DNA from 2 places in the Rahnella sp. CJA17(1/100) genome. Region 1 is predicted to be linked to the other one. Evidence: predicted binding sites of a transcription regulator. Region 1 holds the regulator's gene; the other holds the start of a gene.
The links. The regulator LexA, encoded in region 1, represses DNA repair genes until DNA is damaged. The targets are predictions, from matches to a motif close to TNCTGTATGTACATACAGNA.
Positions count from the first base shown of each region.

Region 2: the regulator LexA is predicted to act here: its motif matches at 1,805-1,824, upstream of AACU55_RS21535 (DNA translocase FtsK 4TM domain-containing protein).

Region 1 covers NZ_CAWOJA010000083.1:210,265-218,075, forward strand. Annotated here, with positions in the region: gene dnaB (replicative DNA helicase) at 1-63, opposite strand, end outside; gene AACU55_RS24455 (quinone oxidoreductase) at 246-1,229, shown strand; gene pspG (envelope stress response protein PspG) at 1,626-1,862, opposite strand; gene dusA (tRNA dihydrouridine(20/20a) synthase DusA) at 2,055-3,062, opposite strand; gene zur (zinc uptake transcriptional repressor Zur) at 3,326-3,835, shown strand; gene AACU55_RS24475 (CsbD family protein) at 3,995-4,204, opposite strand; gene dinF (MATE family efflux transporter DinF) at 4,394-5,758, opposite strand; gene lexA (transcriptional repressor LexA) at 6,057-6,665, opposite strand; gene AACU55_RS24490 (diacylglycerol kinase) at 6,785-7,153, opposite strand; gene plsB (glycerol-3-phosphate 1-O-acyltransferase PlsB) at 7,271-7,811, shown strand, end outside.
Region 2 covers NZ_CAWOJA010000064.1:201,378-209,188, reverse strand. Annotated here, with positions in the region: gene trxB (thioredoxin-disulfide reductase) at 1-541, opposite strand, end outside; gene lrp (leucine-responsive transcriptional regulator Lrp) at 1,274-1,768, shown strand; gene AACU55_RS21535 (DNA translocase FtsK 4TM domain-containing protein) at 1,889-5,335, shown strand; gene lolA (outer membrane lipoprotein chaperone LolA) at 5,530-6,141, shown strand; gene AACU55_RS21525 (replication-associated recombination protein A) at 6,149-7,492, shown strand; gene serS (serine--tRNA ligase) at 7,599-7,811, shown strand, end outside.

The DNA of each region.
Region 1 (7,811 bases):
CAACCCTTCCATCTGGCGATCGCGGTTTTCGTTCTGTTGATTGGTCGGTTTTTTTGCTGCCATCTGTGGATTATTTCCTGCTCTAAGCGCCTGTTTTATGAGCGTCGGGTTTCCAAAAATCGGAGCCTGACTCGCGCGACAGTATAAACCATTTCAAAAGGGTATTAACCCTTAGTGCCGAAAATCTGGATTGTCCCTGACATTTAGCCTAGGGTTGAAATCAGACTCCATCACGAGGAAAAAACATGGCAAAGCGCATCCAGTTTTCTGAAACAGGCACCCCGGACGTTCTGCAATACGTTGATTATCAGCCACAAGATCCGCGGGCAGACGAAGTCCAGGTCGAGAATAAAGCCATCGGTATCAACTATATCGATACTTATGTGCGCAGCGGTCTGTACGCACCAGCCAGTTTTCCGGCGGGTTTAGGCACGGAAGCGGCGGGCATAGTCAGTAAAGTCGGTAGTGGCGTAACGGCCATCAAACCTGGCGATCGTGTGGTTTACGCACAATCCGCGCCCGGTGCTTACAGCGAATTCCATAACGTACCACAGGAAAAAATCGCCCTTTTGCCGGACGCGATCAGCTTTGAACAGGCCGCAGCCTCCTTCCTTAAAGGGCTGACAGTTTATTATTTACTGCGCAAAACCCATGAAGTACAGTCCGGTGAAACCATTCTTTTCCATGCCGCAGCCGGTGGCGTAGGCCTGATTGCCTGCCAGTGGGCGAAAGCGCTGGGCGTAAAACTGATTGGCACCGTGGGCTCTGATGAAAAAGCCGAACGCGCCAGACAGGCCGGTGCATGGGAAACCATTAACTACCAGAAAGAAGATATCGCGACCCGCGTGGCGGAACTGACGAACGGCGAAAAAGTCGGTGTGGTTTACGATTCCGTCGGCAAAGATACCTTTGAAAAATCGTTAAACAGCCTGAAACGTCGCGGTTTGCTGGTCAGTTTCGGCAATGCGTCCGGCCCGGTAAAAGGTGTGGATCTGGCGATACTCAATCAAAAAGGTTCGCTGTTTGTGACGCGCCCTTCCCTGAATGGCTACGTGACTAACCGTGAAGAACTGCTGGAGGCGAGCAGCGAGCTGTTCTCAATGATCGCCAGTGGCGCGATAAAAGTGGATGTCAGTGACGCGCAGAAATTCCCACTGTCCGAGGCAAAACGCGCGCATGAAACGCTGGAAAGCCGCGTGACACAGGGTTCAAGTCTGCTCATCCCATAAAAGTTTCCCTGAACCAATGCAAAAAAGGCTTTCACAGTTGTGAAAGCCTTTTTTACTGCCTGACTCAGACGACCTCTGATTTCAGACGGGTACTGCTGTAGGGTACTGCCGGGTAAATCCACAGGGCGATGTCACTTAAGCGACTATTGTGTGCCTCAGCGGACTTGATGAATTCGGTTTACAGCCTGCTGGCTGCCAATGAATTCCATCCTAACAGTCACCCATGTTAAAAAATATGATTTATGCATTTTGACCGCACATTCTGATCTAGCTTGTGATCGCTAGCACATAAGCAAAAGTTATCACTGCAACGGTTACATTTTTTTGCGCTCAGAATACGGTCAGCAATCCCCATCATTTCATGCAGTTACGGAAACCGATAAAGTGAAGCTGTTATTACGGCAAGCGACGGCGACGGTATTTTGGCTCATCAGGCCGGAAAAATGTCCGGTAAATCCAGACCGCAAGCACGGCCAAAAGCAGCCACGGCAACATTTTTACAACAATCGCCAAAAACCCACCCAACATCATCAGAGCAAATGCCACGACCAGCGCCGCAACCATACCCAGTAAAGAAATGCCGGTCAGCATCAGCATAAAGAAAAAACCAAGCACGAAGAGAATTTCCAGCATCGGGTGCTCCTTAATAAGCCATGTGCGATAAGACGTAGCGTCCAAACACGCATTAACCATTACAAGAAACATGCCAGTGTGATGGGATAAATAATTGATTGAATGATAAGGAAAAAATAATTCGCAGGCACGAATGGCCTGCGAAAAGATAGTAAATTTGACTAACAGATAGTGATTTTACTCACCCTGTTTTTATGCCTGTGCCACCACTTCCTGCGGCTGAGCAACCATCTGCAACGCCTGTTCGACCACATCGATGCCCGCGCCGGCTTTATGCGCATTCTCACTCAGATGACGACGGAACTGACGCGCGCCCGGCACACCCTGGAACAGACCAAGAATATGGCGGGTGATGTGACCGAGGTAAGTACCTTTGCTCAGCTCCGCTTCGATATACGGATACAGCGCGCGGATAATATCCGGCCCGGTTTTCAGCGGCGCATCAGAGCCGAACAGCTCGCGATCCACATTCAGCAACAGGCCCGGATTCTGGTAAGCCTCACGCCCCACCATCACGCCATCCATATATTGCAGGTGCATTTTGGCTTCTTCGAGGGTTTTGATACCGCCGTTAATTGCCATGGTCAGGTGCGGAAAAACACGCTTAAGCTGATATACGCGCGGGTAATCCAGCGGCGGAATTTCACGATTTTCTTTCGGACTGAGGCCCGAAAGCCAGGCTTTACGCGCATGAATAATGAAGGTATCGCAACCGCCGTTTTCTGAAACCTGACGGATGAAATCACACAGAAATTCGTAGCTGTCCTGATCGTCAATACCGATTCGGGTTTTAACCGTGACCGGAATTGAGACTACGTCGCGCATGGCTTTGATGCAGTCAGCCACCAGCGACGCCTGACCCATCAGACAGGCACCAAACATGCCGTTCTGCACGCGATCTGACGGGCAACCGACGTTGAGGTTAATTTCGTCATAACCACGTTCTTCCGCCAGTTTTGCGCAATGCGCCAGATCAGCCGGATTGCTGCCACCAAGCTGCAAAGACACCGGATGTTCTGCATCGCCAAACCCGAGATAATCCCCTTTGCCGTGAATAATGGCGCCGGTCGTGACCATTTCGGTATACAGCAACGTCTGGCCGGTCATCAGCCGGTGAAAATGGCGGCAGTGGCGATCGGTCCAGTCAAGCATCGGCGCAACGGAAAAACGCTGGGCGGAAAAGGGAGTGGTCTGGGGCATTACGTGTTGAGTTTCTGACATCGGCCTGACATTCGCTGAAGGGGTTCGTGACGCTCCCCCCGGCTTCGCGCCAGAGGGAAGGTAATCGCTGATTATACCACAGAACAAAGATTCGGCATCTTGTGCCGCTGAGCAGGCGGATGCCGACGTTGCATCACATCTGAATGGCGCATAATTCGTCGTTTTGGTGCAAGCATGATAAAATCATCGGTGGTCGCATGATGTGGCCTATTCATTCCAATCTGCGCTCAGAGACCGTTGCTATGACCCTGAATAATCCGGAAAAATTACTTTCACAAGCTGAAGAACTTTGCCAGCAGCGCAATGTTCGCCTGACGCCGCAGCGGCTGGAAGTACTGCGCCTGATGACGCAACAACCCGGTGCGATCAGCGCCTATGACTTGCTGGATCTATTGCGCGTAAGCGAACCTCAGGCGAAACCACCGACCGTTTACCGGGCGCTGGATTTTCTGCTGGAACAGGGATTTATTCACCGTGTTGAATCCGCAAACAGCTATGTTCTCTGCCATCATTTTGAAGAGCCAAGTCATACTTCTGCGCTGTTTATCTGCGACCGCTGCGGGTTAGTTACCGAAAAAACCACCGACGGCATTGAAGAGCGTCTGGCAAAACTGTCATTAGAATCCGGATTTGAGCTTCGCCATTCCGTCGTTGAAGCGCATGGCTTATGTGCAGAATGCAAAGTAGTAGAAACCTGCGACAGCCATGACCATTGCGATCACGACCACAGTATTGTGGTGAAAAAACGCTGAATAATCGGGTTTTAAGGTTTTGAAGGTGACTCGTAAGAGGGGGGATGTTTTGTACAGAGAAGAGGTTGGGTACATCCGTGTACCCGTATCCTGAAGCGTTCCGGGTAGGAGCAGCTAAATCTCAGGATACGTCACTGGCACGCGAGGGGGAGTCGCGTCTTACCAGTGATATTTGTTTTTGGTTTCCCATTCATTGAGCTCTTTCTCGGCCTGATCTTTTTGATAGCCGTAACGCTCCTGAATTTTACCGACTAACTGATCACGTTTACCTTCAACCACTGTCAGGTCGTCATCAGTCAGTTTGCCCCATTGTTCTTTCACTTTCCCTTTGAACTGCTTCCAGTTACCGTCGGCTTGGTCCTTATTCATAAAATATCTCCTGTTACCTTGGGTTTTATGAACTGCATTTCGTCTTGCAGCTCGTCCTTAACACTTTAAAGGTTAGTAGAGAATCTCGATTAATCCTCCCTAAACAGGGATAAAAACCACTATTAGGATTAATCTAAAGCATGAAATAACGACAAAGCTGCGCTTATTTCTTTGAAAATAGCTGAAAAATCAGTGCGACGGAGACGAAAACCATGTGTCATGCCGCCAGTAACGACGCCATATCCAGCCCAGTGAAATCCCGCGTAACCCGAGGAATACCGTCAGCGCCAGCCACAACGCATGATTGCCCAGCAGCGGTAAAGTGAACAATGTCAGCCCGAACCCCAGCGCCGCCACCAGCATGCTGTTTCGCATATCCCGCCCACGCGTTGCGCCGATAAACATGCCATCAAGCAAATAGCACCAGACAGCCACCAGCGGCAGTATAATTTGCCAGCCAAGATATCGGTCCGCCAGCTCACGCAATTCCGGTAATGATGTCAGCGCATCAATGATCGCCCCACCCGCCAGCGCGTAAATCAGAGCAAAAAACAACGCAACCAGCCCGGCCTGACGACACGCGGCATGCCAGACATTCAGCAGTTTTTCGCGGTTGCGGGCACCGAATGCCTCACCGGAATGCGCTTCGATAGCATAAGCAAAACCGTCAAGTGCAAACGCGGTAAATGTCAGCAGGTTCATCAACACGGCGTTGACCGCCACAATGTGGCTGCCCAGCCGCGCGCCCAGAACGGTTAGCGATGCAAAGCAAAGCTGCAACAGTAATGAGCGCAGCATGATGTCGCGGTTAAGCCCGAGAAGACGGCGCAAATTACCACGCCACGCGGAGGTGATTTCTGCGCCGGTGATACCGCGTCGTTTCATCACCCGCCAGACGAAATACAGCCCGATGAGTAGCGTGAAATACTCGGAGCTTGCCGTCGCCATGGCTGCGCCACGCACGTTCCAGCCCAGCCCGATCACCAGCCACAGATCCAGAATGATATTCAGCAAATTCCCGGCAATCAGCAAAATCACCGGCCCGCGAACGTACTGAATGCCGAGCAGCCACCCGAGGATCACCAGATTCGCCAGTGAAGCCGGGGCGCTGAACCAGCGGATTTCGATAAACAGCCTCGCCTGTTCAAGCACGGGCTGACTGCCGCCGACAATGTGAAACGCCAGCTCCATCAGCGGATGACGGAATACCACAATAATGACGCCCGCCAGCACAGCCAGAAGGAAGGGTTGTACAAAAGCACGCGCCAGAAGCTGATTATCTTTCGCGCCCAGCGCCTGAGCGGTCATGCCGGTGGTACTCATCCGCAGAAACAGTAAGAGCATAAAAAGGAAAGTGGTGATCATCGAACCCACAGCCACGCCGCCGAGATAATCCGGGCTGTCGAGATGACCGATCACTGCGGTATCCACCAGGCCGAGGAGCGGCACCGTGATATTGGAAAAAATCATCGGCAATGCCAGCATCCAGAGCGCTTTATCGGCAGGGCTTAAAAAGGTGTTTTTGAGTGTGTGTCGCAGGGAATGATGTTGCATAGAGAATCTCATGCCGGAGGTTCAGGTTATGCCTGTAAATGACATCGCCCCGAAAGGGGCGATGATGAGAGAAACGCATTTCTCTTTGAATTCACATGGATGCCAGAGGCGGCCGCCATCCATATTCAATTAGTTTTAGTCTTGTCTATCTGACACAGCAATTTCTGACTTAGTCATATCTGACCGAGTAATTCGCGTTATATCAAGGCGGCAACTAAGCGAACGCCGGGAGCATACACAAGTATGTGACCGGGGTTCGCGAAGGCAGCCAACGCAGAGATAGCTCGAAGTACGAAGGTCAGATCCAGTCGCCGTTGCGGATAACACCTACGGCTAAGCCTTCAATGCTGAAATTCTGCTCGCGCAAATCCACCACGATCGGCTGAAACTCGCTGTTCTCTGGCAATAACTGCACCACACTGCCTTGTTTTTTCAGGCGTTTCACAGTGACCTCATCATCGATACGGGCCACCACAACCTGACCATTACGCACGTCTTGCGTTTTATGCACGGCCAGCAGATCGCCGTCAAGGATACCAATATCACGCATCGACATACCGCTGACACGCAGCAGGAAATCGGCGCTCGGCTTAAACATTGCCGGATCGATCTGATAGTGCCCTTCGATATGTTGCTGCGCCAGCAGCGGTTCACCGGCGGCAACGCGGCCAATCAGCGGTAAACCTTCTTCTTCTTCCATCAGCAGACGAATGCCGCGTGATGCACCGGAAACAATCTCAATAACACCTTTACGCGCCAGCGCTTTAAGATGCTCTTCCGCCGCATTGGGAGAACGGAACCCCAGACGTGATGCAATCTCTGCGCGGGTTGGTGGCATACCGGTGGTGGAGATATGATCGCGAATAAGGTCGTAGACCTCTTGTTGTCTGGTCGTTAAAGCTTTCATTCCGCCCCCTGGTTGTTTATACAGTCTTGCTGTGAGTATATACAGCTAAACGGTCAATGAAAACCTAAGATTGAATAAAAACAGGGCATAACGTTGATTCCTGGAATGCAGATTCCAAATCAGAACCATCGCGACCAAAAGATGCTGACCCAGACAAAAATCGCCAATATGATGGTCAGAAGTACGGCAGCAGAGCCGATATCTTTTGCGCGACCAGAAAGCACATGAAACTCAGGCCCGATGCGGTCTATTGCACATTCCACCGCGCTGTTGAGCAATTCCGTGACACAGACCAGCACGACGGATCCCACCAGCAGGATACGTTCAATGGTGCTGACATCAAGCCAGAAAGATAGCAAAATTAACGGGATAGCGACGCTGGCCTCCTGGCGAAATGCCGCTTCGTTTTGCCATGCCGCTTTGAATCCTTTCCAGGAATAGCCGGCCGCTTTATAAATTCGGGTAAATCCGGTGACTTGGTTCGCCATTTGGGGTACTGATCCTTAGAGTGTTTGCAGCATTTTAGCTTTTATATGACCACAGATCTCCACGGATCTTTCTGGTATCCTTGCGGCGAAATTGCTAACAAGAGGCTTCACGTTTTTATGTCAGGTTGGCGTAGACTTTATTACACATTATTGAATTTACCACTCTCATTGCTGGTAAAGAGCAAGGTCATACCTTCAGATCCGGTTACCGAGTTGCATTTAGACCCGACGCGGCCGATTTTGTACGTATTACCTTATAATTCCAAAGCCGATTTGCTGACGTTGCGTGCGCAATGTCTGGCGCAGAATCTGCCTGATCCTCTTATTCCGCTGGAAATTGACGGCACCCTGCTACCAAGCCATGTCTTTATAGCCGAAGGCCCGCGCGTATTCTCTTATTACACGCCGAAGCAGGAATCCGTAAAGCTGTTCCACGACTACCTTGATTTGCACCGCAATAATCCGGATTTAGACATTCAGATGTTGCCGGTGTCGGTAATGTTTGGTCGTGCACCGGGCCGTGAAGGTCAGGACGACACGCCGCATCTGCGCGTGCTGAACGGTATCCAGAAATTTTTCGCAGTGCTGTGGCTGGGGCGGGACAGTTTCGTCCGTTTCTCCAATACCGTTTCCCTGCGTTATATGGCGACGGAACACG
Region 2 (7,811 bases), on a different contig from region 1:
AGTTGTCACGACGGTGAATCAGATGCACTTCAGAGGCAATATTGGCCAGATAAAGAGCTTCTTCAACAGCGGTGTTGCCACCGCCGACAACCGCGACTTTCTGGTTGCGATAGAAGAAGCCATCACAGGTTGCGCAGGCTGACACGCCGCGACCTTTAAAAGCTTCTTCAGAAGGCAGACCGATATAACGTGCTGAAGCGCCGGTTGCGATGATCAGCGCGTCACAGGTGTATTCACCGCTGTCACCAGTCAGGCGGAACGGACGGTTCTGCAAATCGACTTTGTTGATGTGGTCGAAAATGATCTCAGTATTAAATTTGGTGGCATGCTCATGCATACGTTCCATTAAGCCCGGACCGGTCAGGCCCTCCGGATCGCCTGGCCAGTTTTCCACTTCGGTAGTGGTGGTCAGCTGACCGCCTTTTTCCACACCGGTAATTAATACCGGATTGAGGTTTGCACGCGCAGCATAAACCGCTGCGGTATAACCCGCCGGACCGGAACCCAAGATCAATAACTTACTGTGTTTAACCGTACTCATGCGTAATTCATCTCCGCGATGGCGACAAGCGATAAACCGATTGTAGGGAAAACGGCGCAGTAAAAAAAGTAAACTCAGATGTTGTTAACGATTTGTCTGATAGTTTTTACTGCTTAACCCGCGTAAAAAGGATTTCGCCAATATTGATGAGGCAGATAACTGTTTGATGGATAGGATGAAAAACCAGCATTCCGGCGACCGATCGTTGTGAACGTTGTTCATCAGAACGCGTTAATTTAGCCACAATTCAGGATTCTTTGTAGGGATTTGGCCGAAATAATGGGTGAGATGCGTTGTTATTGTTCATAGATAAAAGACAGCTAAAAAGGGGGCGTCCGCTTTTCAATCTGGCACGTTCTTCTGATTTTGCTTCTTTTACTTTGACAATCCGCTGTGCATTTGCGAAAACATCAGGGGAAGAAGAAATTAACTGCCTGTCTGTGACTTGAATTTATGCAATTGGCTGCTACGGACCCGTCCTGGTATTGCTTTTTGGTTTTTATGTTGCAGCAGGGTTTAGTGAATCAGGTTGGTGGTTTTCAATCTATTAATTTCACAAGGTTATTTCTTTTGAGTATCCGTTTTATGGCCGTGTTCCTTTTGACAGGGGATCAACACGGCTTTTGGATGCGTAAACCTTAATCATCGGGTCTTCGCTTGGGACAACCCTTAGACATTGAAGTTGGCTGGGGTATGGCAGGTGCAGGGAAGGACAGCAGAGAGACAATAATAATGGTAGACAACAAAAAACGTCCGGGAAAAGATCTCGACCGTATTGACCGTAACATCCTCAACGAATTGCAAAAGGATGGCCGGATTTCAAACGTCGAGCTTTCCAAACGTGTGGGATTATCTCCAACTCCATGTCTGGAGCGCGTTCGTCGTCTTGAACGTCAGGGCTTCATCAATGGTTATACTGCATTGCTCAACCCGCATTATCTGGACGCATCGTTGCTGGTATTTGTTGAGATTACCCTCAATCGCGGCGCCCCGGATGTGTTTGAACAGTTCAATGCGGCAGTACAAAAACTCGAAGATATTCAGGAGTGTCATCTGGTTTCAGGGGACTTCGACTACCTGTTGAAAACCCGCGTACCTGATATGTCTGCTTACCGTAAGCTGTTAGGTGAGACTTTACTTCGTCTGCCAGGTGTTAACGACACCCGCACCTATGTGGTGATGGAAGAAGTGAAACAGACAAATCGCCTGGTCATTAAGACCCGGTAATTGTTCTGGTGCAAAACCTTGTCATTTTAGCTACACTCCTGTGTATCTATACAGCTATGGCGCCGGGGAGTCTCGGCGCTGTTGCTTTTTCTCAGTTCACAGGAACCTGGAGAGCCTTTCTTGAGCCAGGAATATACAGAAGATAAAGAAGTTACCCTGAAAAAACTGAGCAATGGCCGCCGTCTTCTGGAGGCTTTGCTGGTTGTGGTAGCGATTTTTGCTGCTTATTTAATGGCGGCATTGGTGAGTTTTAACCCCTCTGATCCAAGCTGGTCTCAGACAGCCTGGCATGGGCCAATTCATAACTGGGGCGGTGGTGTAGGTGCATGGATGGCCGACACGCTGTTCTTCATCTTTGGCGTATTTGGTTACGCTATTCCACCTATTATTCTGTGTCTCTGCTGGGCGGCTTTCCGTCAGCGGGATAAACAGGATTTCGTCGATTATTTTGCCCTTTCGCTGCGCCTTATTGGCACGCTGGCGCTCATTGTCACGTCTTGTGGTCTTGCTGCCGTCAATGTTGATGACCTGTATTACTTCGCTTCCGGCGGTGTAATCGGCAGTTTGCTCAGTACCGCGATGACACCTTACTTTAATAATGTGGGGGCGACTCTGGTGCTGTTATGCGTCTGGGCTGCGGGCCTGACCTTATTTACCGGCTGGTCCTGGTTGACGATCGCCGAAAAGATCGGTGGTGCCGTGCTGGGTGTAACGAATATCGTGACCAACCGGTCCCGTCGTGACGATGATTATGATTACGACGAGGAGGACGCTCCGCTACTGGAAGACGATGACGCAAAACCGGCTGCTAAAGTCGCGCCGGCCGTCACTGCTGCAGCGGCTCCTGCAACTGCCGCCGCTTCCGAAGCTGATGAAGATGACGTGCTGTTCTCTGCGCCTTCGGTGAATGAACCTGTGGCGCAGGCCTCTTCTGAGGCTACCGCACCTGCTGCGAGCGCGGCTGTTGCTGAACCGGTACAGGCAGCGGATCCTTATGCGGCTGAGCCGCCGGTTGCTAATATTTCACCGCAGCCAGCACCGGCAACGGCCATTCCGCCGTTATACAATTTCGAGATCCCGGAAGAAACACCAGTGCCGCGCCATCCGCAGCCCGTTCAGCAATCGCCTTCACCAGCGCCAGTTGAGCGCAGAGAGGAAGACGGTCCAAGTCTGGGCAACTGGCAAACTGCCGTGGAGCATTCCCGTTCTCCGTTTGATTTCAGTTCAGCAGTGCCTGATGCCGCTCAGGCGGCCAGCGTGGCGGCCACCGCAGCACTGGCGACCGGCCTTGCACAGGCAGGGCAGTCCACGGCATCTTCCGCTGGTAACACCTTTATGCCAGCCTTCAGTGCTGTGAGCGATGAAAATCCACAGGTGAAAAAAGGCTTTGGCCCTGAGTTGCCGCGTCCTAATCCGGTGCGTATACCTACACGCCGTGAGCTGGCCTCGTATGGCATCAAGCTGCCTTCTCAGCGTATGGCAGAACAGCAGGAACAGGCACAGTCTGCGACGCATAGCGATCCACAGATCCAGGCAGACGTAGAAGCGCTACAGGAAGCAGCATTGCAGCAGGCGTTTGCCGCTCAGCAACAAGAGCGCTATGGCGATGCGGTCACTGAAAATGAACCTGATGAAGAAACTGCCTTGCAGGAAGCCGAATTGCGCAATGCGTTTGCTGCGCGTGAGCAGGCCCGCTATCAGCAGGATGTCGAACCGCTAAGTGGCGTGGTACAGCATCACCATTCACAAAATCAGCAGACTGAATTACCGGCTGTTGCTGATGATTTTGCCGCTGCGGCCATGAAACTCAGCCAGCATGATGCATTCAGCTTCTCACCAATGGCTGACCTGGTGGACGATACGCCTTCTGAACCGCTGTTTACATTGCCGGCACAAGCGGAAGAAGAACCGCAGCCTGCAACGTTTGCACAACAACCTTATCAGCGCGCTACGTCTTCTGAGCCCGTACAGCATGCGCAGGAATATGAGGCTCCACGACAGTCTTCGCCATCGGCGCAGCCTGATATGGATAGCCTGATCCATCCGTTCCTTATGCGTAATGAGCAGCCGCTGGTGAAACCGACCACACCGCTGCCATCACTGGATTTGCTGACCTCACCGCCGGCTGAAGCTGAGCCTGTGGATGAGTTCGCGCTGGAACAGATGGGAAATCTGATCGAAGCGCGTCTGAATGATTACCGCATTAAAGCCGATGTCGTGGGGAAATTGCCGGGGCCGGTAATTACCCGTTTCGAACTGGATCTGGCGCCGGGCGTGAAAGCTGCACGTATTTCTAACCTTTCGCGTGACCTTGCCCGTTCATTGTCTGCGGTTGCGGTGCGTGTTGTGGAAGTGATCCCGGGCAAACCGTATGTCGGCCTGGAATTACCAAACAAGAAGCGCCAGACGGTATATCTGCGCGAAGTGCTGGACTGTGCGAAATTTAAAGAAAGTACGTCGCCGCTGACAATTGTGCTGGGTAAAGATATTTCAGGTGAGCCGGTTATCGCCGATCTGGCGAAAATGCCTCACTTGCTGGTGGCCGGTACGACCGGTTCCGGTAAGTCCGTCGGCGTTAACGCCATGATCCTGAGTATGCTGTACAAGTCTAAACCTGAAGATGTGCGCTTCATTATGATCGACCCGAAAATGCTCGAATTGTCGGTGTATGAAGGTATTCCACATCTGCTGACCGAAGTCGTTACTGACATGAAAGATGCAGCCAATGCGCTGCGCTGGTGTGTCGGTGAAATGGAACGTCGCTATAAACTGATGTCGGCGCTGGGTGTGCGTAACCTTGCCGGTTACAATGAACGTGTTCTGGAAGCGGAGGCGATGGGACGTCCCATTCCTGATCCGTTCTGGAAGCCGGGCGATGGCATGGCTGCTGAGCCGCCGTATCTGCAGAAAGAACCGTTTATCGTGGTGCTGGTCGATGAGTTTGCCGACCTGATGATGACCGTGGGTAAAAAAGTTGAAGAGCTGATTGCGCGCCTGGCCCAGAAAGCCCGTGCGGCAGGTATTCACCTGGTTCTGGCGACCCAGCGTCCTTCTGTCGATGTTATTACCGGTCTGATTAAAGCCAACATTCCGACCCGAATTGCTTTCACAGTTTCGAGTAAAATTGACTCCCGGACCATTCTGGATCAAGGTGGCGCAGAATCACTGCTGGGGATGGGGGACATGCTGTATATGGCACCAAACTCCTCGATTCCGGTGCGTGTTCACGGTGCTTTTGTCCGCGATCAGGAAGTGCATGCGGTGGTTCAGGACTGGAAAGCGCGCGGTCGTCCAAAATACATCGAAAGCATTGTTTCCGGTGGTGAAGATGGTGAGGGTGGAGGTTTAGGGCTGGACGGTGATGAAGAGCTCGATGCGCTGTTTGATCAGGCGGTTGCGTTCGTAGTCGATAAACGCCGTGCGTCGATTTCGGGTGTTCAGCGTCAGTTCCGTATCGGTTACAACCGTGCGGCGCGCATTGTTGAGCAAATGGAAGCGCAGGGCATTGTCAGTACGCCGGGTCATAACGGTAACCGCGAAGTGTTGGCACCACCGTCACACGAGTAAACCCAGCCGGTTTGCCTGCATTTGTTAAGAAGGGTCGCGAATGCGACCCTTGTGCAAAGATGCGTAAAACTATTGTTTTTCAGATGAATGAGCTACCGCCGGGGCGCTGCCTCGGATAGAGTTCGCACCATACGTCTTTTGCCTGTGTAAAAGGCATCGTCTGAAGTTTATGGATTTCTGAGGTAAGTATAAGAATGAAAAAATTGTTAATGGTAGGGTGTTTACTGACCGCATTTACCTCTGCTTCCGTTTTAGCGGATGCCAGCAGTGATCTCAAATCTCGTCTGGGTAAGCTCAATACTTTCCATGCCAGCTTCACGCAGACGGTAACCAGCGATGATGGTGCAGCCGTTCAGCAGGGCGAAGGTCAGTTGTGGGTGAAACGTCCAAACCTGTTTAACTGGCATATGACTACGCCGGATGAGAGCATTTTAGTTTCCGACGGTAAAACCCTATGGTTCTATAACCCGTTCGTTGAACAAGTCACGGCAACCTGGCTTAAAAATGCCACCGGCAACACGCCGTTCATGCTGATCACGCGTAATGATAGCAGTGACTGGGCAAAATATAACGTGAAACAGAAAGGCGATGACTTTGAATTAACGCCGAAAGCTGCGACCGGTAATCTGAAACAATTTGCGATCAATGTGACTCCTTCAGGCACTATCAAAAGCTTCACTGCCGTTGAACAGGACGGGCAGAAAAGTGCTTATACCCTGAAAGGTGAGCAAAATGCGTCTGTTGATGATGCCAAGTTTAAATTTACTCCGCCGCAGGGTGTGACGGTGGACGACCAGCGTCAGTGAGGTTAGTTTGAGTAATCTGTCACTCGATTTTTCCCAAAATGAATTCCAGCCACTGGCCGCCAGAATGCGGCCAGTCACTCTTGCAGAATATATCGGACAGCAGCATCTGTTAGCGCCGGGCAAACCTCTGCCGCGGGCCATTGAAGCAGGGCAATTGCATTCGATGATTTTGTGGGGGCCGCCGGGTACCGGGAAAACGACGCTGGCAGAACTGATTGGCCGGTATGCAAACGCCGATGTTGAGCGCATATCTGCGGTCACATCCGGTGTTAAAGATATTCGGGAAGCGATTGAGCGAGCCCGGCAGAATCGCGATGCCGGGCGTCGTACCATTTTGTTCGTTGATGAAGTCCATCGATTTAACAAAAGTCAGCAGGACGCTTTCCTGCCGCACATTGAAGATGGCACCATTACATTTATTGGTGCGACCACCGAAAACCCTTCTTTCGAACTCAATTCCGCATTGCTGTCTCGCGCTCGTGTGTATTTACTTAAATCACTGACGGCTGAAGATATCGAGAAAGTGATTGATCAGGCGCTGACCAATTCTGAGCGCGGTTACGCCAATGAGAAAATCCGTGTTCCGCCGGAAACCCGCCGGATGCTTTCGGAGCTGGTGAATGGCGATGCGCGCCGGGCGCTGAACAGTATTGAAATGATGGCCGATATGGCGGAAATCGACGCCAATGGTTACAGGACACTCACGCCGGAATTACTCACTGAGATTGCCGGTGAACGCAGTGCGCGCTTCGACAATAAAGGCGATCGTTTTTACGATTTAATCTCTGCATTGCATAAATCAGTGCGGGGTTCTTCGCCTGATGCGGCGCTTTACTGGTATGCCCGAATCATCACCGCCGGTGGTGATCCGTTGTATGTCGCCCGACGTTTGTTGGCGATTGCTTCAGAAGATGTCGGGAATGCCGATCCACGGGGCATGCAGGTGGCGCTCGCTGCCTGGGATTGTTTTACCCGTGTTGGCCCGGCTGAAGGTGAGCGTGCGATTGCCCAGGCGATTGTGTATCTGGCCTGTGCACCGAAAAGTAATGCTGTATACACCGCATTCAAATCTGCCATGCGTGATGCACGCGAAATGGCAGATTTTGATGTGCCGGAACATTTGCGTAATGCGCCGACAAAACTGATGAAAGAAATGGGGCTTGGTGCTGAGTATCGTTATGCGCATGACGAACCGAATGCATATGCGGCGGGAGAGGATTATTTCCCGCCTGAAATGGCCCGTACGCAGTATTATTACCCGACATCACGCGGGCTTGAAGGCAAGATCGGCGAAAAGTTGGCATGGCTTGCCGAACAAGATCAAAATAGCCCGACAAAACGCTACCGCTAATTTTATCGTTGCGGTAAGGTTATCGTGATAACTCTTTGACACGCTGCCATTTCAGACAGCGTGCATCATCAAATTAACATTCAATAACGACACGTACAGGATTAGCATGCTGGATCCCAATCTGCTGCGTAATGAGCTAGACGCAGTTGCAGAAAAACTCGCTCGCAGAGGTTTTAAACTCGATGTGGAAACGCTGCGTTCTCAGGAAGAACGCCGCAAAGTCTTGCAGGTAGAAACGGAAACTCTACAGGCTGAACGTAACTCCCGATCGAAATCTATCGGTCAGGCAAAAGCCCGTGGCGAAGACATCGAACCCCTG